Regions from separate parts of the Actinomadura sp. 9N215 genome, predicted to be linked through region 2. Evidence: riboswitches for the same ligand, from Rfam matches in the RefSeq annotation. Region 2 holds a riboswitch; each other region holds the start of a gene.
What was found. A riboswitch is a leader RNA that binds a small molecule or an ion and turns the genes downstream of it on or off. The one in region 2 is predicted to bind thiamine pyrophosphate.

Region 1 (7,524 bases), on a different contig from region 2:
CCGGACGTGATCGCCGCCCTCGCCGGCTACGGCCTGCCGCTCGGCATCGCGTTCCAGCTCCGCGACGACGTCCTCGGCGTGTTCGGCGACCCGGGCGAGACCGGCAAGCCGGCGGGCGACGACCTGCGCGAGGGCAAGCGGACCGTGCTGATCGCCCTCACCGTGGAACGTGCCTCCGCGGCGCAGGCCGCGGCGCTGCGGCGGCGGCTCGGCGACGCAGGACTCGACCGTCCCGGCGTGGACGAGCTGCGCACGATCATCGAGGAGACCGGCGGCCTCGCCGCCTGCGAGGCCATGATCGAGCGCTATCTCGGGGAGGCGGAGCGGGCCGTCAGGTCCGCGCCGATCGCCGCGGAGGCCCGCCACGCGCTCGCCGGGCTCGCGGTGGCGGCCACCGCCCGGAGCACGTGAGCGCGCCCGGAGCACGTGAGCGTCCGCGGGCACGTTCCAGACCGGGCGACGAAGATCGCGATTCCCCTGCCGGGCCGCCCGGTCACGCGGTACAAATGAGGAATTCTTCGTCCGTCCCCGCCGAGTCGGAGTCCTCCAGTGCCGCACGACACCTCCCGCGGGAGGACGAACCCCCATCCCGCGCGCAGCGCCGCCGCCCGTCCCGGACGGGCAGGGCAGGCCCACGCCGGCAAGCCGGGCCGCCCGGCCAAGGGCAGGCCCGTCCCGTCCCGCTCGGCGCAGGCCCGCTCCGGCCCCGACCGGCAGTCGGGCGGCCCCGACCCGGACCATCGCAACGGCCCCGATCGGCAGGGTGATCCCGGCCGCCGCGACGGCGGCTCCAAGGCCGCGCGGACGCGCGGCAAGCGGCCGGGCACCCCGCTCGGCCCCGACGACCCGCGCGGCCTCGGCGGCTACACGCTGCTCGAACGGCTCGGCGAGGGCGGGCAGGGCGTCGTCTACCTCGGCCGGGACGGCGACGGCGGGTTCGTCACCGTCAAGCTGCTGCGCGGCGGCGTCGCGGCCGGGCAGCGGGCGCGCAGCCGCTTCGTGAAGGAGGCGGACGCGGCCCTGCGGGTGTCCGGACGGCACACCGCCCGCGTCCTGGACGCCGACATGAGCGGCGACCGCCCGTACATCGTCAGCGAGTTCGTCGAGGGCCCGGCGCTCCAGCACGTCGTCGAGGACCGCGGCCCGCTGCCCCCGCCGAAGCTCCGCAAGCTCGGGCTGCGGACGGCGGCGGCGCTCGCCGCGATCCACCGCGCCGGGATCGTGCACCGCGACTTCAAGCCCGGCAACGTGCTGCTCGGCCCGGACGGCGCCAAGGTCATCGACTTCGGCATCGCCCGCCTGTCGTTCGACGGGCCCGACGCGGCCCCGGTGACGACCGGCCCGGTCGGGACGCCCGCCTACATGGCGCCCGAGCAGATCGAGGACGAGCCCGTCGGGACGCCCGCCGACGTGTTCGCGTGGGGCGCCACGATGGTGTTCGCCGCGACGGGACGCCCGCCGTTCGGCACCGGGCCGAGCGCGGCCGTGATGCGGCGGGTCACGTCCCGCAGCCCCGACCTCGGCGACCTGGACGGGTCGATGCGCGACCTCGCCGCCCGCTGCCTCGACAAGAACCCCGCCGCCCGGCCGACCGCGTCGCAGATCGTCCGGGCGCTTCGCGAAGGGCAGGGACCGATGCCGAAACCGCGGCCGACGCGGATCCCGCGCTACCGGTGGCGGATGATGGTCGCGCTCGCGGCCGTCGTCCTCTCCGGCTTCGTCCTGGGCATGCTGTCCGGGACGGGCCCGCCGTTCTGAACCGCCGACGCGGCGGCCGATCTCAGGATCACCAGTGCGGCGGACGGTCCTCCAGGTACCGGGAGTCGTCGGCGTCGCCGCGCCACTCGCCCCAGCCGGTGTCGGTGTCGTCGGACGTCTGGTCCGGCAGGATCTCCAGGTCCTCGTCGAGCTCGACCGGGCGGTCGTCGTCGGGTCCCACGCTCATGATCCCCATTGTGGGCGATCGGGCCCCAGGCCGCACTGTGATCCAGGTCAAACCCCGCAAGATCAAACGGCGAGGCGGCGGGCGAACTCGGCCGCGGCGGCGCCCGGGTCGTCCGCCTCGGTGATCGCCCGCACCACCACGACGCGGGTCGCGCCCGCGGCCAGCACGTCGCCGAGGTTGCCGAGGTCGATCCCGCCGATCGCGAACCACGGGCGCGCCACGCGCCGCGCCGCGACGTACTTCAGCAGCTCGGGGCCCGGCGCGGGACGTCCGGGCTTGGTCGGGGTCGGCCAGACCGGGCCGGCGCAGAGGTAGTCGACACCCGGCTCGGCGGCGGCCGCCGACGCCTGCGCGTCCGAATGCGTGGATCTGCCGATCAGCATGTCGCCGCCGACGACCTCGCGGGCGGCGTCCACCGGCAGGTCGTCCTGCCCGAGGTGCAGCACGTCGGCGCGGACGGCGTGCGCCACGTCCGCGCGGTCGTTGACGGCGAGCAGCGCGCCGTGCCGCTCGCACGCCGCCCGGAAGACCTCCAGGTAGGCCATCTCCTGCCGGGCCTCCAGGCCCTTCTGGCGGAGCTGGACGAGGTCGACGCCGCCGGCGAGCACGGCGTCCAGGAAGTCCGGCAGGTCCCCTTGCCGCTCTCTCGCGTCGGTGCAGAGGTAGAGGCGGGCGCGGCCGAGCCTGGCGCGCAGCGCGACGGCGCGATCGGTGGGGAGATGCCTGGACACGGCTGGGCGACGTCCTTCCGGAATGGGTTCGCGGGGTCGCGCGCGGCGGTTCGTCCCGTCGCGCGGCGACCCCGCGATCGTGTCAGACGTTCGGAGATTCAGACGTTTCGGAAGCCGGTGGACGGCCTAGAAGGCCAGGGCCTGGGCGCGGCGGCGGACCTCGGTCCCCCGGTTCTCGGTGAGGGCGTCCACGGGCGTTCCCGGCAGCGTGTCGTCGGCGGTGAACAGCCAGCGGATGGTCTCCACGTCGTCGTACCCGGCGTCCGACAGGAGCGTCAGCGTGCCGGGCAGGCCCTTGATGACCTGGCCGTCCTTGATGAACGCGGCGGGCACCATGGGCTCGCCCTCCCGGCGCACGGCGAGCAGGCGGTGCTCGCTGATGAGCTGCTTGATCCGGTTGGGCTTGATCCCGAGTCGCCCGGCGGCCTCCTTGAGGGAGAGCCATTCGCCCGCGAGGGCGTCGGTCCGGGGGTCCAGTGCGCTGTCAACGGTTGCGTGCATCTGCGTCACGACCCCTTGCTACCACGCCTTCGGAACCCTCAAACCCCCTGAACAGCCGTTACCGTCCGGCGGCGCTCGCTATCGGCGAACGGCCTGGCGGACGGGCACGTCGGGGTCGGCGATCGCCTCGGCGTCCACGGGCGCGCCCGCCGCGATGGCGCGCCTCGCCTGCACCAGATCGCGGGGCCGGTCGACGGCGAGGACCGCGTCGAGCCGGTCGCCGGTCAGCCACACGGCCGTCCACTTCCGGCCGGACGGGTCGCCGCGCTGGACGATCCGGTCGGACGCCGCGTGGCTCCCCGCGTACTGCACCATGCGTCCGAACTGCTCGGACCAGAAGTAGGGGGCGGCGTCGTACACCGCGTCCTGGCCGAGGAGCGTCGCGGCGGCGACGTCGGGCGCGTTGAGGGCGGTGTCCCAGTGCTCGACGAGGAGCCGCCGCCCGTACCGCGCCGACCACCAGGCGGCGCAGTCGCCGACGGCGACGACGTCCGGGCGGGCGGACCCGGGCTCCTCCGCCCCCGCGTACGCGCGGAACGACCCGTCGGTGACCACGCCCCGCTCCAGCAGCAACCCGGACCCCTCCAGCCAGGACAGGTCCGGACGGACACCGACGCCGACGACGACCTCGTCCGCGTCGATCCGGCCGCCCCCGGCGAGGACGAGACCGCCGTCCCGCACCTCGGCGACCTTGACGCCGGTGCGCAGCTCGACGCCCGCCTCCGCGTACCAGGGCGCGGTGAGCGCGCCGGCCTCGGGGCCGAGCGCGCCGGCGAGCGGCGTGTCCGCGGCCTCGACGACGGTCACGGCGCAGCCCCTCCTCGCGGCGGCGGTCGCGACCTCGGCGCCGATCCAGCCCGCGCCAACGATGACGATCCGGGCGCCTCCGGTGAGCCGGGACCGCAGGTCGCGGGCCTCCTCGATGGTGCGCAGGACGTGCTGGGGCCCGTCCCCCGGAAGCGTGATCGGGACGGCCCCGGTCGCGATGACCAGCCCGTCGAACGGAAGGTCGCCCGCCGTGGACGCGACGACGCCACCGCGCGCGTCCGAACTGTGCGCGTCCAAACCGTGCGCGTCCAGGCGGAGGCCGGTGGCGCGCTCGCCGAGCAGCAGTTCGCAGCCCAGCGCGTCCCAGTCGGCGTCGACCGTGGTGTCGTCCGTCTCGCCCGCGAGGACGGCCTTCGACAGCGGCGGCCGGTCGTAGGGCGGATGCCGTTCGGCCGAGACGAGGGTCAGCCCGCCCTCGTACCCCCTGCTCCGCAGCGACTCCACGGCGCGCAGGCCGGCCAGCCCGCCGCCCACGACGATGACCCTCTCCATGAGAATCACCCTAAACGGCCGCCTTTCCCGCTGGACGCTTGTCCGGACAGTGCTCACGCCCCCGGGGACGTAAGGTGGAGAGCGGGCAAAACAGCACAAAGCGCGGGAGTCCGGTGCGACCGGGCTGAGAGGGCGGCTGGAACGGGCCGCCGACCGCCACGACCTGATCCGGATCATGCCGGCGAAGGGAGCGCGCATGGAGATCGTGATCATCGGCGCCGGGGTCATCGGCCTGGCCACCGCCTGGCGGGCCGCCGCGGGCGGCGCCGGCGTCACGCTGGTCGATCCCGAGCCCGCGAGCGGCGCGTCCGCGGTCGCCGCGGGCATGCTCACCCCGGTCAGCGAGCTGACCTACGGCGAGGAGCCGCTGCTGCGGCTGGGCCTCGCGTCCCGCGACCGGTACGGCGCGTTCGTCGCCGAGCTGGAGGAGCTCACCGGCCTGGAGACCGGCTACCGCACCGACGGGATCATCGAGGTCGCGTTCGACGCCGACGACCTGAAGTACCTGGACGACCTGCGCCGCTTCCAGGAGAGCCTCGGCATCCCGGTCGAGGCGCTGACCGGCCGGGAGTGCCGCCGCCTTGAGCCGATGCTCGCGCCGGGCGTGCGCGGCGGCCTGCTCGCCCCCGAGGACGGCTCGATCGACCCGCGCCGGCTGACTCCGGCGCTGCTCGCGGCGGGCGAGAAGCTCGGCGTCCGGCTCGTCCGGCGGCGGGCGGCGGGGATCGTCGTCGAGCGCGACACGGCGGTCGGGGTCCGGCTCGACGACGGGACGACCGTCGGCGCCGACCGGATCCTGCTGGCCGCGGGCCCCTGGTCGGGCGACCTCGACGGCCTGCCACCCGGGACCGTTCCACCCGTCCGTCCGGTCAAGGGGCAGGTGATCAGGCTCCGCGCCAGGACGCCGTTCATCGGCCGCTCCACGCGCGGGATGGTGAAGGGCTCGTCGGTCTACCTGGTGCCGCGCCTGGACGGCGAGATCGTCGTCGGCGCCACCCAGGAGGAGCTGGGCTTCGACACGCGCGTCACGGCCGGCGGCCTGTGGGAGCTGCTGCGCGACGCCCGCGAGCTGCTGCCCGGCGTGACCGAGCTGGAGTTCGCCGAGGTGTCGGCGGGCCTGCGTCCCGGCTCGCCCGACAACGCGCCCGTGATGGGGCCGTCCGCGCTGCCCGGCCTCGTCATCGGCACCGGGCACTTCCGCAACGGCATTCTGCTCACCCCCGTCAGCGCCGACATCCTGTCAGCGACGCTGCTGGACGACCCCGTCCCCGACGTCGCCGAACCGTTTTCGCCAGGCCGCTTCTCCTCCGAGGTGCACTCATGAAGGTGATCGTCAACGGTGAGCCGCGCGAGCTGCCGGACGGCGCGAGCGTGGCCGAGGTGATCGCGTCCGTCGCCGGGACCGCGTCCGGCGTGGCGGCGGCGGTGAACGACGAGGTCGTCCGGCGCTCGGCGTGGGAGGCGACGACGCTGCGCGACGCCGACCGCCTGGAAGTCCTGACCGCCGTCCAGGGAGGCTGACGAGGCATGGAGGACACCGTGGAGACGGAGCCGCTGGTCATCGCGGGCGAGGAGCTCGGCTCCCGGCTGATCATGGGGACCGGCGGCGCGCCGAGCATGCACGTCCTGCGCGAGGCGCTGGCCGCGTCCGGGACGGAGCTGACCACGGTCGCGATGCGGCGCGTCGACCCGTCCGCCCGCGGCTCGGTGCTGGACGTGCTGACCGAATCCGGCATCCGCGTGCTGCCGAACACGGCGGGCTGCTTCACGGCGGGCGAGGCCGTCCTCACCGCCAAGCTGGCCCGCGAGGCGCTCGGCACCCACTGGGTCAAGCTCGAAGTGATCGCGGACGAGCACACCCTGCTGCCCGACCCGATCGAGCTCGTCGACGCCGCCGAGCAGCTCGTCGACGACGGGTTCGCCGTCCTGCCGTACACCAACGACGACCCCGTCCTGGCGCGCCGCCTGGAGCAGATCGGGTGCGCGGCCGTGATGCCGCTCGGCTCGCCGATCGGGTCGGGCCTCGGGATCCGCAACCCGCACAACATCGAGCTGATCGTCGAGCGGGCGGGCGTCCCGGTCATCCTGGACGCGGGGCTCGGCACCGCGTCCGACGCCGCGCTGGCGATGGAGCTGGGCTGCGACGCGGTGCTGCTGGCGACCGCCGTGACCCGCGCCCGGCACCCGGCGCGGATGGCGGCGGCGATGCGGCACGCGGTGGAGGCCGGACGGCTGGCCCGGCTCGCCGGACGCATCCCGAAGCGCCGCTACGCCCAGGCGTCCTCCCCCTTCGAGGGCCTGGCGACGTCGTAGCGCCATCGAACGTCGTAGCAACTCTAAACGCCCACCCTTAGAAATATTCGCTGGACCTGAAATGTCGGCGCCAGCAGACTGAGGGACGTCCACCAAGCCCGGCGTGCCGCAACCCTGGGCGTCGCTTCGGTGTTCGTGGAAGCGTCCACTACCTAAGGTGCGTCACATGCAGCAGGACAGCGGCCCGCGCGTCGACAGGCTCGCCGTGGCGGCCGCCATGGTGACGGTGGTGCTCTGGGCGTCCGCGTTCGTCTCGATCCGCAGCGCGGGCGCCGAGTACAGCCCCGGCGCCCTCGCCCTCGGCCGCCTCCTCTCGGGGACGGTCGTGCTCGGCGCGCTGTGGCTCGTCCGGCGCGAGGGGCTCCCGCCGAAGGCCGCCTGGCCGGGCATCGTCACCGCGGGCGTCCTGTGGTTCGGCGCGTACATGGTCGCTCTGAACTGGGGCGAGCAGCTCGTGGACGCCGGCACCGCCGCCCTCGTCGTCAACATCGGGCCGATCCTGATCGCGCTCCTCGGCGGCTGGCTGCTGAAGGAGGGCCTCCCGCCCCGCCTGCTCGCCGGGATGGCCGTGTCGTTCGGCGGCGCGGCCGTCGTCGGTCTTTCGATGTCCGGCGAGGGCAGCTCGTCGGTCGGCGGGGTGCTGCTCTGCCTGCTGGCCGCCGTCACGTACGCGGCGGGCGTCGTCAGCCAGAAGCCCGCGCTGCGGCACGCCTC
Region 2 (7,524 bases):
GCCCTGGCCGGGGCGGTCTTCGGCGTGTCGTCGCTGGTCACCTGAGTCGTCGGTCCTTCCCGGAGGGCCGGCGGCGATCCGGGGGATCCGCGGCGTTGGAACGGTCCCTCGATAGTAGCGGCGCGGCGCCGTCGCCGGGTCGCCGGCCTCGCCGGGAAGCGGAGAGGCCCGCCGCGGCGCCGTCCGCGGCGGGCCTCCGGCCCCTGGGGCGGGTGGGCCTCAGGCCCGCCCGCGCCGCCTGGTCAGCCGCCGCCGGGGGACAGCGGCAGGTAGACGCGGCCGCCCGCGGCCTTGAACTCGTCCGCCTTCTCGCGCAGGCCCGCCGCGAGGGCGTCCTCCTCGGCGAGGCCGTGCTCGTCGGCGTACCGGCGGACGTCCCGGGTGATCTTCATCGAGCAGAAGTGCGGCCCGCACATCGAGCAGAAATGCGCCGTCTTCGCCGGGGCGGCCGGGAGCGTCGCGTCGTGGAAGGCGCGGGCGGTGTCCGGGTCGAGGGACAGGTTGAACTGGTCCTCCCACCGGAAGTCGAACCGCGCGTCCGACAGCGCGTCGTCCCACGCCTGCGCGCCCGGATGCCCCTTCGCCAGGTCGGCGGCGTGCGCGGCGATCTTGTAGGCGATGACGCCGGCCTTGACGTCGTCGCGGTCCGGCAGCCCGAGATGCTCCTTCGGCGTGACGTAGCAGAGCATCGCGGTGCCGTGCCAGCCGATCATCGCCGCGCCGATCGCCGAGGTGATGTGGTCGTAGCCGGGCGCGATGTCGGTCGTCAGCGGGCCGAGCGTGTAGAACGGCGCGCCGTCGCACCACTCCTGCTGCAGGTCGACGTTCTCCTTGATCTTGTGCATCGGGACGTGGCCCGGGCCCTCGTTCATCACCTGGTTGTCGAACTCGGCGGCGATCCTGGTGAGCTCGCCCTGGGTGCGCAGCTCGGCGAACTGCGCCTCGTCGTTGGCGTCGGCGATCGAGCCGGGGCGCAGGCCGTCCCCGAGCGACCACGTGACGTCGTACGCGGCGAAGATCTCGCACAGCTCCCTGAAGCGCGTGTACAGGAAGTTCTCCTCGTGATGCGCCAGGCACCACGCCGCCATGATCGACCCGCCGCGGGACACGATCCCGGTCTTGCGCCGGGCCGTCAGCGGCACGTACGGCAGCAGCACCCCGGCGTGGACGGTCATGTAGTCCACGCCCTGCTCGGCCTGCTCGATCACCGTGTCGCGGAACACGTCGAAGGTCAGCTCGGCGGGGTCGCCGCCGACCTTCTCCACCGCCTGGTACAGCGGGACCGTTCCGACCGGCACCGGCGAGTTCCGCAGGATCCACTCGCGGGTGGTGTGGATGTCCCTGCCCGTCGACAGGTCCATGATCGTGTCGGCGCCCCAGCGGGTCGCCCACGTCATCTTCTCGACCTCGTCCTCGATGGACGACGCCACCGCCGAGTTCCCGATGTTGGCGTTCACCTTCACCAGGAAGTTCCGGCCGATGATCATCGGCTCGGTCTCGGGGTGGTTGACGTTGGCGGGCAGCACCGCGCGGCCCGCGGCCAGCTCGTCCCGGACGAACTCCGGCCGCACGCCCTCGCGCAGCGCCGCGAACTCCATCTCCGGCGTGATCTCGCCCCGCCGCGCGTACGCGCGCTGCGTCACCGCGCCGCCGGACGCCCGGCGCGGCCGCCGCGGCAGGAAATCATCCTGGACCGCTTGTGATCGGGACGACGCCTTGCGGCCGTCGTCCTCGGGGCGGGCAGCCCGGCCCTCGTACGGCGCGGTGTCGCCGCGCCCGGCGATCCACGGCTCCCGCAGCGCGGGCAGCCCCCTGCGGACGTCGGTCTCCGCCGCCGGATCGGTGTACGGCCCGGACGTGTCGTATAGGACGACGCTGTCGCCGCTGGTCAGTGGCACGTCCCGCATCGGGACGCGGATGTCGGGGCGCGAGCCCCGCAGGTACGTCTTGCGGGCGGCTGGAACCAAAGGTTCGGTCATGACGACTCGATCTCTCCCTACGCCGGCATTACCCGGTCAGGTTCATGCGGTCAGCGGCCGTCCCAGCCGCTATCTCAGCCCGGTTCGCCGGGCCCCCGCGATCTGTCGTACTCGACGCTAACCCGGCGCACCCCGGTTGCGGCAACCGCCGTCCATGGGATAAGGCCGCGGTGACCGCCCGGGTCGGCAGGCGGGGCGCCGGAGGGTCGGGCCAGTGGGCGGGTCAGGAGGGCTGGCGCGCGAGCCGCACCACCATCGGCAGCGCCAGGGTGAGGGTGCGCAGCGGGTCCGGTGCGGACCGCGAGCGCTCCAGCCACATGCCGCCGTCGTCGGCGCCGCTCCCCGTCCGCAGCGACGCGGACTCGCGCCCGTCGATCCCGGTGACGACGTGCCGGTCGCCGTCCTGCCGGGTGGTGCCGAGGAGCATCCCGCCGGCCGTGTGGAAGGACGGCTCGCGCGACCCGTTGATCACGCCGATGAGCCGTCCGTCCGCGCCGTACACGCGCATGCGGCCGCCGGTCAGCCAGGACGTCTTCTTGAAGGCGAGCAGCCTGCCCGCGTGGGGGTCGCGCAGGACGATCGTCCGGCGGCCCCGGCCCCGGCCCCGGCCGGGCTCGCGGCGGAAGCGGCCCTCGCCCGCCGCGCGCCTGGCGAGCCGCCCGCACGGGACGGCGACGAGGGCGCCGCCGCCCTGGTCGCGGTAGCGGCCCTTGCCGTCCACCAGGACGCGGTCGGCCCTGGCCAGCGCGTCCGCCGGCGGCCGCGCGACCTCCTCGCCCTCGTCGTCGAGGACGCGCCAGCGGACGCCGAGGCTCTCCGTCGCCGCGGCGCGCACGGCCGGGAGCCAGCCGGAGGGGAGCGACCGGTCCCGGAGCAGCGTGGCCGCGCCGCCTTCCACCTTCGCGACGTCGCCGACCTCCGGCGCCGCCTCGGGGTCGAACCAGACCGTCCAGACCGGGTCGGCGACCGGCCACACGATCCCGACCGCGTCCACCGCCGCGGCCGGGACGACCGCCCTCCGCTTGCCGCGGCGCAGGACGAGACCCTTCTCCCCGATGGTCACGACGAGCCGGTTACGGAAGATCACGAGGGCCCAGAGAACGGCGGCCACGGCGACGAGCGCGCCGCCCCCGCCGTACAGGGCGATGACCCTGCGGGCCTCATCGGGCTCCCACGCCCCGCCGCCGGCGCGCATGGACAGCGGGACGAGGAGGCCGGCCGCCAGCGCGGCCAGGCACACCCGCAACGGCCACCGGTAGGCGCCCCGGCCGAGCGTGATCCGCAGTTCCGGGGGGACGGTCGGGGGAGCGACGGACACTGTCAGCCCTTCGTGATGGCGTCTGCAGAAACGGGGATCTGCATGGGCGGAGCGTACTGAATCGCGCCGGAGGCGGGGCGATGTGCGTAGATCGTCGGGCTTGGAGAAAATGGTCGGGTGGTGACGGTGCCCCGGAGCGGTGTGACGGCGCGAGACGCCGCGTTCGCGGCGCCGCTGGCGTGCGTCGCGGCCGTCGTGGCGGTGATGTGGCCGGGCGTCCGCGACCTGGACGCGGCCGGAGCGCTGCTGCTGGTCGCCGCGCACGCGCCGCTCGCGGTGATCAGGCGGTGGCCGACGCCGGGCCTGGTGGCCCTGCTGATGCTGGCGCTGCCCTACCACCTGCTCCAGTACCAGCATCACGCGCTGGTGCCCGCCGAGGTGATCGCGCTGTTCGCGTACGCGGTGCTCGGGCGGCGGGTCCGGGTCGTCCTCACCGCGGCGGGCGTGCTGCTGTTCGTGTGCGTGATCGGGATGTCGCTGCGGGTGGGCGGCGCGTCGGTCCGCGAGCAGATCGCCGTGATCGAGGCCGTCGTCTCCGTCGTGATCGCCGTCCAGGTGTGGCGGGTGCACCGGGCGCGGCTGGCGACGATCACCGAGCGGGCCGAGCGGGCCGAGCGCACGCGGGAGGAGGAGGCGCGGCGCCGCGTCGCCGAGGAGCGGCTGCGGATCGCCCGCGACCTGCACGACCTCCTCGCGCACAGCATCACGGTCATCGGCGTCCAGGCGGGGGCGGCCGCGCATCTCGTCCGCGGGGACCGGCCCGTCGACCGGACGGAGCTGGCGGAGGCGCTCTCCTCGATCGCCGACACGTGCCGCGACGCCCGAGCGGAGCTGCGCGGCACGCTGCAGGTCCTGCGCGGCACCGACGTCGAGACGACCGGGACGCTGCCCGGCCCGGACGGCATCGCCGACCTCGTGCAGGCCGCGCGCGGCGCCGGGATCGAGGTCGAGCTCGACGACTCGGGCGCCGGGCCGCTGCCGCTGCCGCCCGAGGTCGGCGTCGCGGCGTACCGGATCGTCCAGGAGGCGCTGACCAACGTCGTCAAGCACGCGGCGGCGGAGCGCGTCGCGGTCACGCTGTCCCGGGACGGCGGCGGGCTCGTCGTGCGGGTCGCCGACGACGGGATCGGGCCGTTCCGGGGTGTGCGGGGGAGCGTCCCCGCACAGGAGAGCCAGGCATCGGGCGGCTTCGGGATCCTCGGCATGATCGAGCGGGCGCGGAGCGTCGGCGGCACGCTGGACGCGGGCCCCGGCGACGGCGGCGGGTTCGTCGTCACCGCCGTCCTCCCCACCGCGGACGCCGTCGCCCCGCAGTGACCGGACCGGCCCCGGCTCAGGACGTGCGGACCGACGCGAGGATCTGGTCCAGGTCGCCCCGCGCGGCGAAGGCGCTGGGGACGGACACCAGCAGCAGCCCCGGCAGCCCGCCGTCCGCACCGTCCCCGTCGACGACCAGGAGCGCCATCGTGTCGCCGGTGACCGGCCAGCCGTTGGCACCGGCCTGCGTGAAGTCGAAGCGGGCCTGTTCCAGCCAGCCCTTGCCCGCGCCGCCCACGTCGACGGGACCTGACCTGAGCGTCGTCTCGGCGTGCTGGACGGTGAACAGCTCGCTGATGAGGCGGGTCTTCACGCGGGCCGCGACGGTGCCGAGGTCCCGGGGGCCGGTGTAGCCGCTGCTCTCGGCGGGCCTGGGCAGCCCGGCCAGGGACGTCGCGTTGAAGGTGGAGTCGCCGTTGCGCTGCTGGAGCGGACTGATCTGCCCGCTGGTGAACATCCCCGGCTTCTTCCAGGCGCCGCCCGCCGTCACCCACGGCGCGCCCAGCCGGGCGTAGGAGAAACCGGCCTGCGCGTCCTGGATCCGTCCCACCACCGGCGAGACGGGCTGCTTCCGCTGGGACGCGGGCGGCGACGCGGCGGACCGGCCCTTCCCGTCGTCGCCGTCCCGGTTCAGCGCCAGGACGACCCCGGTCACCAGCAGCGCCACGGCCACGGCGCCCGCGACGCCGCCGAGGACCCACCCGGACCGGCGGCGCGGCCGCGGGGGCGCGGGAGCGGTCACGGCATGGCCCCCGGGAACCGCGGGCGGCGGCCCCGCGGGCGGCGGCGCGGCAGGGGGCAGGCCGCCGGGCGGCATCGGGTTCTCCGCGGGCGGAACCGGCGGAACCGGCGGAACCGGCGGAACCGGCGGTACGGGCGCGTCGAGATCGGTCGGCTGCCCGCTCGGCTGCCCGCCGGGCGCGGGCGGGGCCATCGTGGTGGCCATGGCGAGGACGGCGGGCGGCAGCCAGCCGTCGGCCGCCGCGCCCGCGCCCGCGCACCGTTCCAGCACGTCCGCCAGGGCGGGACGGCCGGCGGGGTCCTTGGCCAGGCATGCCCTGACGAGGTCGCGCAGCTCGGCGGGAACCGCGTCCAGGCCGGGCTCCTCCCGGACGATCCGGTACAGCACCGTGTGCGCCCGGCCCTGCCCGAACGGGGGTGCTCCGGTGGACGCGAACGCCAGCACCGAGCCGAGCGCGAACACGTCCGCGGTGGGCCCGATGTCCCGGTCCCCGCGGGCCTGCTCGGGCGACATGTACGCGACGGTCCCGGTGATCGCGCCGGTGGCGGTGCCGGACGCGGCCTCCAGCGCCCGGACGATCCCGAAGTCGATCACCCGCGGCCCGTCCGGGGCCAGGATCACGTTGCCCGGCTTGAGGTCGCGGTGCACCAGCCCGCAGCCGTGGACGGCCGCGAGCCCCTCCGCCAGCCCCGCCCCGAGGACGCGCACCGCGTGCACGGGCAGCGGCCCCTGCTCGTCCACCGCCGCCTGCAGCGAGGGACCCGGCACGTAGGCGGTGACCAGCCACGGGCGGTCCGCGTGCGGGTCGGCGTCGACGACCTGCGCGGTGAAGAACCCGCCGACCCGGCGCGCCGCCTCGACCTCGGCCGCGAACCGCCGCCTGAAGTGCGGGTCGTCGCCGAACTCGGGACGGACGAGCTTCACCGCCACCGGCCGCCCGCCGGGGGAGCGGCCGAGGAACACCTGGCCCATGCCGCCGCCGCCCAGCCGCGCCGAGAGCACGTACCCGCCCACGGCGCGCGGATCATCAGCCTGAAGGGGACCCAACGCGACACCCTTTCTGGGGGCCCCGGCCGAGCGGGGCGTCCGGAGAGATCTTCCCGGAGAGGATGACGCCGCCGGGACGGATTTTGTTGGCATTCGGCCGGGACGGACCGTATCCGGACCCGCGACGCCAACGGGGGCTTTCAGAATCCTTACCGGTAGGGTCAGGATCAAGGGACCAGGGAGGCGAGCGCGTCGGTGAGCACAGAGCGGACAGCCCCGCAGGACCGGATCTTCACGGTGCCCAACAGCCTGAGCCTGGCCCGGCTGGTCGGCGTCCCGCTGTTCCTGTGGCTCGTGCTGATCGAGGCGGACTGGTGGGCGCTCGGCCTGCTGGTGTTCGCGGGCCTGTCCGACTGGCTGGACGGCAAACTGGCGCGGGTCCTGAACCAGACCAGCAGGCTCGGGGCGATGCTCGACCCGGCCGCCGACCGGCTCTACATCCTGGCGACGCTCGTCGGGCTCACGATCCGCGACATCATCCCGCTGTGGCTGGTGGTGCTGCTCGTCGCGCGCGAGCTGGCGATCGTGCCGATCGCGCCGATCGTCCGGCGGCTCGGGTACAGCGGGACGCTTCCCGTCCATTTCATCGGCAAGGCGGGCACGCTCTGCCTGCTGTACGCGTTCCCGCTGCTGCTGCTGGGCGACCACGACGGCGCGGCCGCGACGACGGCGAAGGTCGTCGGCTGGTCGTTCGCCGTCTGGGGCGCGGGCCTGTACTGGTGGGCGGCCGTCCTGTACTGGACGCAGACGCGCCAGCTCGTGGTCGAAGGACGGGAGCCCGCCGGACGGGAGCCCGCCGCATGAAGGCCGTCGTGATGGCGGGCGGCGAGGGGACGCGGCTGCGCCCGATGACCGCCAACCAGCCGAAGCCGCTGCTCCCGCTCGTCAACCGGCCGATCATGGAGCATGTGCTGCGGCTGCTGAAGGCGCACGGGTTCACCGAGACCGTCGTCACCGTCCAGTTCCTGGCCGCGCTGATCCGCAACTACTTCGGCGACGGCGAGGAGCTCGGCATGGCGCTGAGCTACGCGACGGAGGAGATCCCGCTCGGCACCGCCGGCAGCGTCAAGAACGCCGAGGAGGCGCTCCGCGACGACCGCTTCCTGGTGATCTCCGGGGAC
Region 3 (7,524 bases), on a different contig from region 2:
CGGCGGCGCTCTCGATGACGGCGCGCGCGATCGGGTCATGGACGTGGTGATGCACGCCTGTCATCGTGCCACCGGTCTCCGGCGTGGCGCCGGGTAACTTACGCCGAAAGTTTCCACTGCGACGCCGAGCAAACGGAAACCTTACTTTCCGGTAAGGCTACCGTCTGGTAATCCGGCCGATGAGGAGCGCGGCCGCCCCGGCGACCAGGAACGACAGCAGCGAGGCGCTCATCCAGCTCTGCGGCGCGAAGTGCAGCGCGTCCTGGACGTCCCGCCAGAAGCCCGCCCACCGGCCGACGGTGCCGGGGTTGATGAGCTGGTACACGACGAACCCGATCGCCCAGGCGGCGATCATGCCCCAGCGGGACGGCGCCGTCCGCGACACGTCCCAGCCGCCGTCGCGCCCGCGGCGGCGGCCCAGGAACCGGCGGCCCAGGAAGAAGTCGGCGGCGAGGACGCCGAGCATCGGCACGAACACCGATCCGATCAGCGACAGGAACCCCGCGTAGTCGCCGATGTCCAGCGCCAGCGCGAGCACCGTGATGACGACGCCGAGCGCCACGCTCAGCACCCGGCGGTCGGCGCGCGGGACGAGGTTCTGGATCGACACGGCCGTGGAGTAGGTGTCGGCGAACGACTGGTCCGCCTCGCGCAGCACGAACACCGCGAAGAACACCACGCCGAGCGTGACGTTCAGGAACGGGTCGAAGACCTTGGCCGTGTCGCCCGCGACGAGCGCCAGCGCCAGCAGCCCGAGGACGTACGCGACGATCTGCGTGACCGAGTACCCGGCGGCCGCCGCGCCGAAGGCCGCCCGCTCCGTCCGGGAATGCCGGGTGTAGTCGGCGGCGACCGGGACCCAGGAGATCGACACCGCCAGGGCCGCGTCCGCCCCGATCCAGAACCCGCCCCACGATCCGTCCGTGAGGTCGGGCAACGGCTCGCGCAGGAGCTGGACGTAGAAGTACACCAGTGCGATCGCCACGGCGACGGTGACGTACCGCCGCAGCAGCCGCACCGAGCCGAGCGGCCAGATCGTCAGCACCGTCGTGACGGCCCCGGCGGCGACCACGTAGCCCCAGCGCGGCACGCCGTCCCACAGCTCGCGCGCCGCGTCCGCGATGACGATCAGCTCGAACGTGCCCCAGCCGACGAGCTGCGCGACGTTCAGCACGGTCGGCGCGTACGACAGCCGCGCGCCGAACAGCCCGCGCAGCAGCACCATCGCGGGCTGCCCGGTGCGCGCCCCGGGGACCGCGGCGAGGCCCAGCATCAACCCGCCCAGGACCGTTCCAACGGCCATCGCCACGATGCCCGCCATGATCGACAGGGTGGGGAGCCCTTCGGCGTCCGGCGCCAGGACGGTATAGGCCCCCGAGAAGGCCAGCAGGCTGACCCCGAGGTTCGCCCAGAACGCGCTCTGATCCCAGAATCCGAGGACCCTGGGCGCGGGCTCGTCGAGCGTGAACGGAGCCTCGTCGTTCGGACGCGCCCCACCGGCGCGCGCATCAACCTCAGACGTCACGGGGACACACACTCCCTACGCCGGCATTACCCGGACAGGTTCCTGCGGTCGGCGACGCCTCGAAGGCCGCCCTCTCAGCCCGGCTTGCATCCGTCCGGCTTGCGCTGGTTCTGCCTGCGCCCAGGCCCTGCCTGCGCCAGTTCGGCTGGCGTCAGATCGGTCTGGAATCCGGCCGGTGCGGCCCGAGCTCCCGCGGTTATCGGTCGCGCCGATCGTACAACCGCCCGACCCACCCCAAAAGGGCGTAGATCACCTCAATCGGAACTGATCACAACGAGCCGGGCCCGTCCGGCCACTTATGGCCCGGCCACCTCAGGCCACGTACGGGCGTCCATCGGACGGTGTGCAGGCGGCCGTCAGGCCACGTACGGGGCGCCGTCGCCGCCGCCCTCCATCGGACGGCCCGCCTCGACCCAGCCCTTCATCCCGCCGTCGACGTTCCTGGCCAGCCAGCCCGCCTGGTTGAGCGCCACCGTCACCTGCGCGGACCGCGCCCCGGACCGGCAGATCACGAAGACCTCCTGGTCCCGGGGGATCTCGCCGGCACGATCACCCAGCTGGCCCATGGGGATGTGGACCGCCGCGGGCGCGTGGCCCGCGTCCCACTCGTCCTGTTCCCGGACGTCCAGCAGGTAGCCGTCCTGCGGGACGTCGGCGGCTCCCACCGCCGGCACGTCGTCCCCGAAATTCATCACACCCCCATGGAACCGCGCGAAGCCCCCCTGCGTCGAATCACCCATGCGGTATCGGACGCTCCTTTTCGCGTCGCCCGGACTGGCCCTGGCCCTGTCCATGACCGCCTGCGGCGACGAACAAGCCAAGGGGACCCCCGCCGACAAGCCTTCGGGCACGACGTCCGTGCAGCCCTCCGGCACGCCGGCGGACACCCTCACCGTCAATGTCAAGGCCTCCAAGGAGGCCCCCGCCAAGACCTGGACGCTGAACTGCGCCCCGCCGGGCGGCGACCATCCGAAGGCCGCCGACGCCTGCGCGGCCCTCACCAACGTCAAGGACCCCTTCAAACCCGTCCCCAAGGAACAGCAGTGCACCATGATCTACGGCGGCCCCGAGCTCGCCACGGTCAAGGGCACCTGGAAGGGCAAGGAGATCGACGCCAAGTTCTCCCGTGACGACGGCTGCCAGCTCCACCGCTGGACGCAGGTCGGCCCGCTCTTCGGCAACGTCCCGAAGGTCCGCTGAACGAGCCATCCCCGTTCCGGCTCCGTCCAGAAGTCACGACAAACGACAACCCACAGGCCCCGCCCGGTCGACCGGACGGGGCCTGTGGGTTGTTTCAGGAGGCGGGCGGGTTATTTCAGGAGGCGGGACATGCGGCGGTCGGCCAGGGGCTTGCCGCCCGTCTGGCAGGTCGGGCAGTACTGGAGGGACGAGTCCGCGAAGGACACCTCGCGGACCGTGTCGCCGCAGACGGGGCATTTCTGGCCGGTCTTGCCATGGACGCGCAGGCCGGTCTTCTTCTCGCCCTTGAGGTCCTGGGCCTCCAGCCCGCGAGAGCGTTCCACGGCGTCGCGCAGGGTGGTGACGATGGCGTCGTGCAGGGTCGCGACGTCGTCCTCGGTCAGCGAGGCGGCGATCTTGAAGGGGGACATCTTCGCGACGTGCAGCACCTCGTCGGAGTAGGCGTTCCCGATTCCCGCGATCACCTTCTGGTCGCGCAGCAGCCCCTTGATCTGGGTGCGCTTGCCGTCCAGGATCGCGGCGAGCGCGGCCGGGGTGAACGCGCCGTCCAGCGGGTCGGGGCCGAGCGATGCCACGCCGGGGACGTCCGCCGGGTCGCGGACGACATAGACCGCGAGGCCCTTCTTCGTCCCGGCCTCGGTCAGGTCGAAGCCTGAGCCGTCGTCCAGATGGACGCGCAGCGCCAGCGGGTTCTTGCCCCCCGGCCGGACGGGCCTGGCCGGGATCTCGTCCCGCCACCGCAGCCACCCGGCACGCGCCAGATGGATCACCAGGTGCGGGCCGTCGACGTCCAGGTCGAGGAACTTGCCGTGCCGGGCCGCGCCCGTGACGGTCAGCCCGCCGAGCGACTGCACCGGCGGGTCGTACGTCTTCAGCGCGGAGATGGCGAGAACGTCCACGCGCGCGATGACGTGTCCGACGACGCGCTCCCGCAGGAATCCCGCCAGCGCCTCCACCTCAGGTAGCTCAGGCATGGATTCAGTATCGGCGACGAGGGTCGATGCCGGTGTCCACAGGGCTGTGGAAGCCTGTGGAAAAGCCTGTGTACAACTCCGGATTCGGCGGCGCGTGCGGCGTTTTCAGGGGCGATACCTCGGCGAATCCCCGCAAACCGGCGGACGGTGGCAGGGACGGGCCGTCACCCAGGGTGTGGATAACTTCCGTGTAACGACCCGTCGGTAAGCGGTGCGCAGGGGTGTTCGGTGGGCTCGGCGGGGGTGTGACCGGGATCTCGAAATAACCCCTAGGGGGTACGGGTTGCGAGGGGTGTGCCGTTATGGCAGCATGAGGGCCGTCGGATACCCCCTAGGGGTACAGTCAAAGGGAGTCGCCAATGAGCACCGCCACCGCCACCTACACCGTCACCGGGATGACCTGCGGCCACTGCGTCAGCGCTGTCACGGAGGAGGTCACGCAGATCACCGGCGTGACCGCGGTGGACGTCGACCTGCCGACCGGCCGGGTCACCGTGACGAGCGACGCGCCCCTCGACGACGCCCTGGTCAAGGACGCCGTCGAAGAGGCCGGTTACGAGCTGAAGCCATGATGGCGCGCACCTCGCCCGACGCGGGGTGCGCCCCCTGAGTTCCGTGCCTCCGGGCACCGGGTTGGAGTGATCGGAATGAACAGCGCGATCAAGCTGGGAGCCTACGTCGCCGGGCTGGCGGTCGTCTTCGGCGGCGCCGCCGGGGTCGGCAAGATCGTCGGGCCGGTGGGCGCGTCGGCGGAGACCGCCTCCCACGACGGCGGCGGGCACGGCGGAAGCGGCAGCGGAGGCCACGGAGGCGAAGGCGCCGCGTCGCATGCGCCTGGTGGACTTCAGGTCTCCGAGGACGGGTACACGCTCGTCCCGCGGAGGACGACGCTGACCCCCGGCAAGCGGACCGACTTCCGGTTCACCATCACCGGGCCCGACGGCAAGCCCGTCACCGGGTTCAAGCCGCTGCACGGCAAGCGCCTGCACCTGATCGTCGCGCGTCGCGACCTGTCGGGCTTCCAGCATCTGCACCCGTCCGAGACGGGCGGTGGCGTGTGGACGGTCCCGATCACCCTGCCGACGGCGGGCGTGTACCGGTTCTTCACCGACGTCCAGCCGGACGGCGCGAAGCGGCAGCTCACGCTCGGCGCCGACGTGTTCGTCCCGGGCGACCTGCGCACGACGCCGCTGCCGAAGCCCGAGCGCGTCGCGAAGGTGGACGGGTACGAGGTCACGCTGGCGGGCGGTCTGACGCCCGGCAAGTCCGCGGAGCTCACCCTCTCGGTGAGCAAGGGCGGTGAGCCGGTCACGGACCTGGAGCCGTACCTGGAGGCGTACGGCCACCTGGTCGCGCTGCGCCAGGGCGACCTCGCCTACCTGCACGTCCACCCGGACGGGGAGCCCGGCGACGGCAAGACGAAGCCGGGCCCCGGCATCACGTTCTTCGCCGAGGCGCCGAGCTCCGGCGCGTACCGTCTCTACCTGGACTTCAAGCACGACGGCAAGGTCCGCACGGCCGAGTTCACCGTGCACGCGGGGAACGCCCAGGCGCCCGTCCAGGACGAGCCCACCGGCGGCCACGATGACACGCCGCACACGCACTGACCCATTCCGGACGATCGACGCAGAGGAGGAGCGATGAGCACGGACACCGCGTCCGGGCGGATCGAGCTGGCGATCGGCGGAATGACGTGCGCGTCGTGCGCCGCCCGCATCGAGAAGAAGCTCAACAAGCTGGACGGCGTGACCGCGACGGTCAACTACGCCACCGAGAAGGCGACGGTCGAGTACCTCGACGGGGTGTCCCCGGACGAGCTGATCGCCACGGTCGCGAAGGCGGGCTACAGCGCGGAACTCCCCGCCCCGCCGAAGTCCGAACAAGGCGGGGACGGGGACGCGCCGGAGCCGGACGACGGTCTGCGCCCCCTCCGGCAGCGGCTGATCACGGCCGTCGTCCTGTCGGTGCCGGTGATCGCGATGGCGATGGTTCCCGCGCTGCAGTTCGAGGCCTGGCAGTGGCTGTCGCTGACGCTGGCCGCGCCGGTCGTCGTGTACGCGGGATGGCCGTTCCACAAGGCCGCGTTCACCAACCTGCGGCACGGCGCGGCCACCATGGACACGCTGATCTCCCTGGGCACGCTGGCCGCGTTCGCCTGGTCGCTGTGGGCGCTGTTCTTCGGCACGGCGGGCGAGCTGGGCGTCAAGCACGGGTTCGAGTTCTCGATGACCCGGTCGGACGGGTCGATGAACATCTACCTTGAGGCCGCGTCCGGTGTGATCGCGTTCATCCTGGCCGGGCGGTACTTCGAGACGCGGTCCAAGCGCCGCGCCGGGGCCGCGCTCCGCGCCCTGCTCGAACTGGGCGCGAAGGAGGTGTCGGTCGTCCGGGACGGGCGCGAGGAGCGCATCCCGGTCGACCGGCTGGCCGTGGGGGACCTGTTCGTCGTCCGTCCCGGCGAGAAGATCGCGACGGACGGGACGGTCGAGGAGGGTTCGTCCGCGGTGGACGCGTCCATGCTGACCGGCGAGTCCGTCCCGGTGGAGGTCGGGCCTGGCGACACTGTGGTCGGCGCGACGGTGAACGCGGGCGGGCGCCTCGTCGTCCGCGCCACGCGCATCGGCTCGGACACGCAGCTCGCGCAGATGGCGCGGCTCGTGGAGGACGCGCAGACCGGGAAGGCGCAGGTCCAGCGGCTCGCCGACCGGATCTCGGGCGTGTTCGTCCCGGTCGTGATCGCGCTCGCGCTCGGCACGCTCGGCTTCTGGATCGGCACCGGCGAGCCCCTCGCGGCCGCCTTCACCGCCGCGGTCGCCGTACTGATCATCGCCTGCCCGTGCGCGCTCGGCCTCGCCACCCCGACCGCCCTCATGGTCGGGACGGGACGCGGCGCGCAGCTCGGCATCCTGATCAAGGGCCCGGAGGTGCTGGAGTCCACTCGGAAGATCGACACGGTCGTCCTGGACAAGACGGGCACCGTCACCACCGGGCGGATGGCCCTGGTCGACGTCGTCACCGCCGACGGCGTGGACGAGGCCGACGTCCTGCGGCTGGCGGGCGCGCTGGAGAACGCGTCCGAGCACCCCATCGCCCAGGCGATCGCCAAGGGAGCGGCAGAGCGCGGCGGGGAACTCGGCACGGTCGAGGACTTCGCGAACGTTGAGGGCCTGGGCGTCCAGGGGATCGTGGACGGTCACGGCGTCCTGGCGGGCCGTCCGCAGCTCCTCGCCGAATGGGCGCAGCACCTCACGCCCGAGCTCGAACGCGCCATGGAGGAGGCGCAGGCGCTCGGCCGCACCGCCGTCGCGGTCGGCTGGGACGGCGAGGCCCGCGCGGTCATCACCGTCGCGGACCAGGTCAAGCCGACCTCGCGGGAGGCGATCGACCGGCTGCGGGCGCTCGGGCTGCGTCCCGTCCTGCTGACGGGCGACAACGAGACGGTGGCCCGCACGGTCGCGGACGCGGTCGGCATCGACGAGGTCATCGCCGAGGTCCTGCCGCAGGACAAGGTCGACGTCGTCAAGCGCCTCCAGTCCGAGGGCCGGACGGTCGCGATGATCGGTGACGGGGTCAACGACGCCGCCGCGCTCGCGCAGGCCGACCTGGGCCTCGCGATGGGCACCGGCACGGACGTGGCGATCGAGGCGTCCGACCTGACGCTCGTCCGCGGGGACCTGCGGGCCGCGGCCGACGCGATCCGGCTGTCCCGCCGGACGCTCGGCACGATCAAGGGCAACCTGTTCTGGGCGTTCGCCTACAACGTGATGGCCCTTCCGCTGGCGGCGGCGGGCCTGCTGGTCCCGATGATCGCGGGCGGCGCGATGG

Region 1: linked by a shared signal. The riboswitch ahead of thiO (glycine oxidase ThiO) and the one ahead of thiC (phosphomethylpyrimidine synthase ThiC) in region 2 are both predicted to bind thiamine pyrophosphate.
Region 3: linked by a shared signal. The riboswitch ahead of ACH34T_RS08230 (purine-cytosine permease family protein) and the one ahead of thiC (phosphomethylpyrimidine synthase ThiC) in region 2 are both predicted to bind thiamine pyrophosphate.

Annotation. Positions count from the first base shown of each region.
Region 1 covers NZ_JBIRBA010000019.1:176,027-183,550, forward strand. Annotated here, with positions in the region: gene ACH34T_RS28725 (polyprenyl synthetase family protein) at 1-411, shown strand, start outside; gene ACH34T_RS28730 (serine/threonine-protein kinase) at 550-1,758, shown strand; gene ACH34T_RS28735 (hypothetical protein) at 1,787-1,945, opposite strand; gene thiE (thiamine phosphate synthase) at 2,008-2,676, opposite strand; gene ACH34T_RS28745 (Rv2175c family DNA-binding protein) at 2,803-3,177, opposite strand; gene ACH34T_RS28750 (NAD(P)/FAD-dependent oxidoreductase) at 3,256-4,497, opposite strand; TPP riboswitch at 4,590-4,704, shown strand; gene thiO (glycine oxidase ThiO) at 4,694-5,821, shown strand; gene thiS (sulfur carrier protein ThiS) at 5,818-6,018, shown strand; gene ACH34T_RS28765 (thiazole synthase) at 6,025-6,810, shown strand; gene ACH34T_RS28770 (DMT family transporter) at 6,977-7,524, shown strand, end outside.
Region 2 covers NZ_JBIRBA010000005.1:266,474-273,997, forward strand. Annotated here, with positions in the region: gene ACH34T_RS11455 (TetR/AcrR family transcriptional regulator) at 1-41, opposite strand, end outside; gene thiC (phosphomethylpyrimidine synthase ThiC) at 243-1,979, opposite strand; TPP riboswitch at 1,975-2,088, opposite strand; gene ACH34T_RS11465 (hypothetical protein) at 2,203-3,297, opposite strand; gene ACH34T_RS11470 (sensor histidine kinase) at 3,439-4,614, shown strand; gene ACH34T_RS11475 (serine/threonine-protein kinase) at 4,631-6,370, opposite strand; gene ACH34T_RS11480 (CDP-alcohol phosphatidyltransferase family protein) at 6,599-7,207, shown strand; gene ACH34T_RS11485 (sugar phosphate nucleotidyltransferase) at 7,204-7,524, shown strand, end outside.
Region 3 covers NZ_JBIRBA010000003.1:575,561-583,084, reverse strand. Annotated here, with positions in the region: gene ACH34T_RS08235 (PAS domain-containing protein) at 1-55, opposite strand, end outside; gene ACH34T_RS08230 (purine-cytosine permease family protein) at 158-1,525, opposite strand; TPP riboswitch at 1,520-1,629, opposite strand; gene ACH34T_RS08225 (rhodanese-like domain-containing protein) at 1,882-2,217, opposite strand; gene ACH34T_RS08220 (SSI family serine proteinase inhibitor) at 2,264-2,725, shown strand; gene ACH34T_RS08215 (Fpg/Nei family DNA glycosylase) at 2,836-3,699, opposite strand; gene ACH34T_RS08210 (heavy-metal-associated domain-containing protein) at 4,059-4,271, shown strand; gene ACH34T_RS08205 (hypothetical protein) at 4,347-5,306, shown strand; gene ACH34T_RS08200 (heavy metal translocating P-type ATPase) at 5,340-7,524, shown strand, end outside.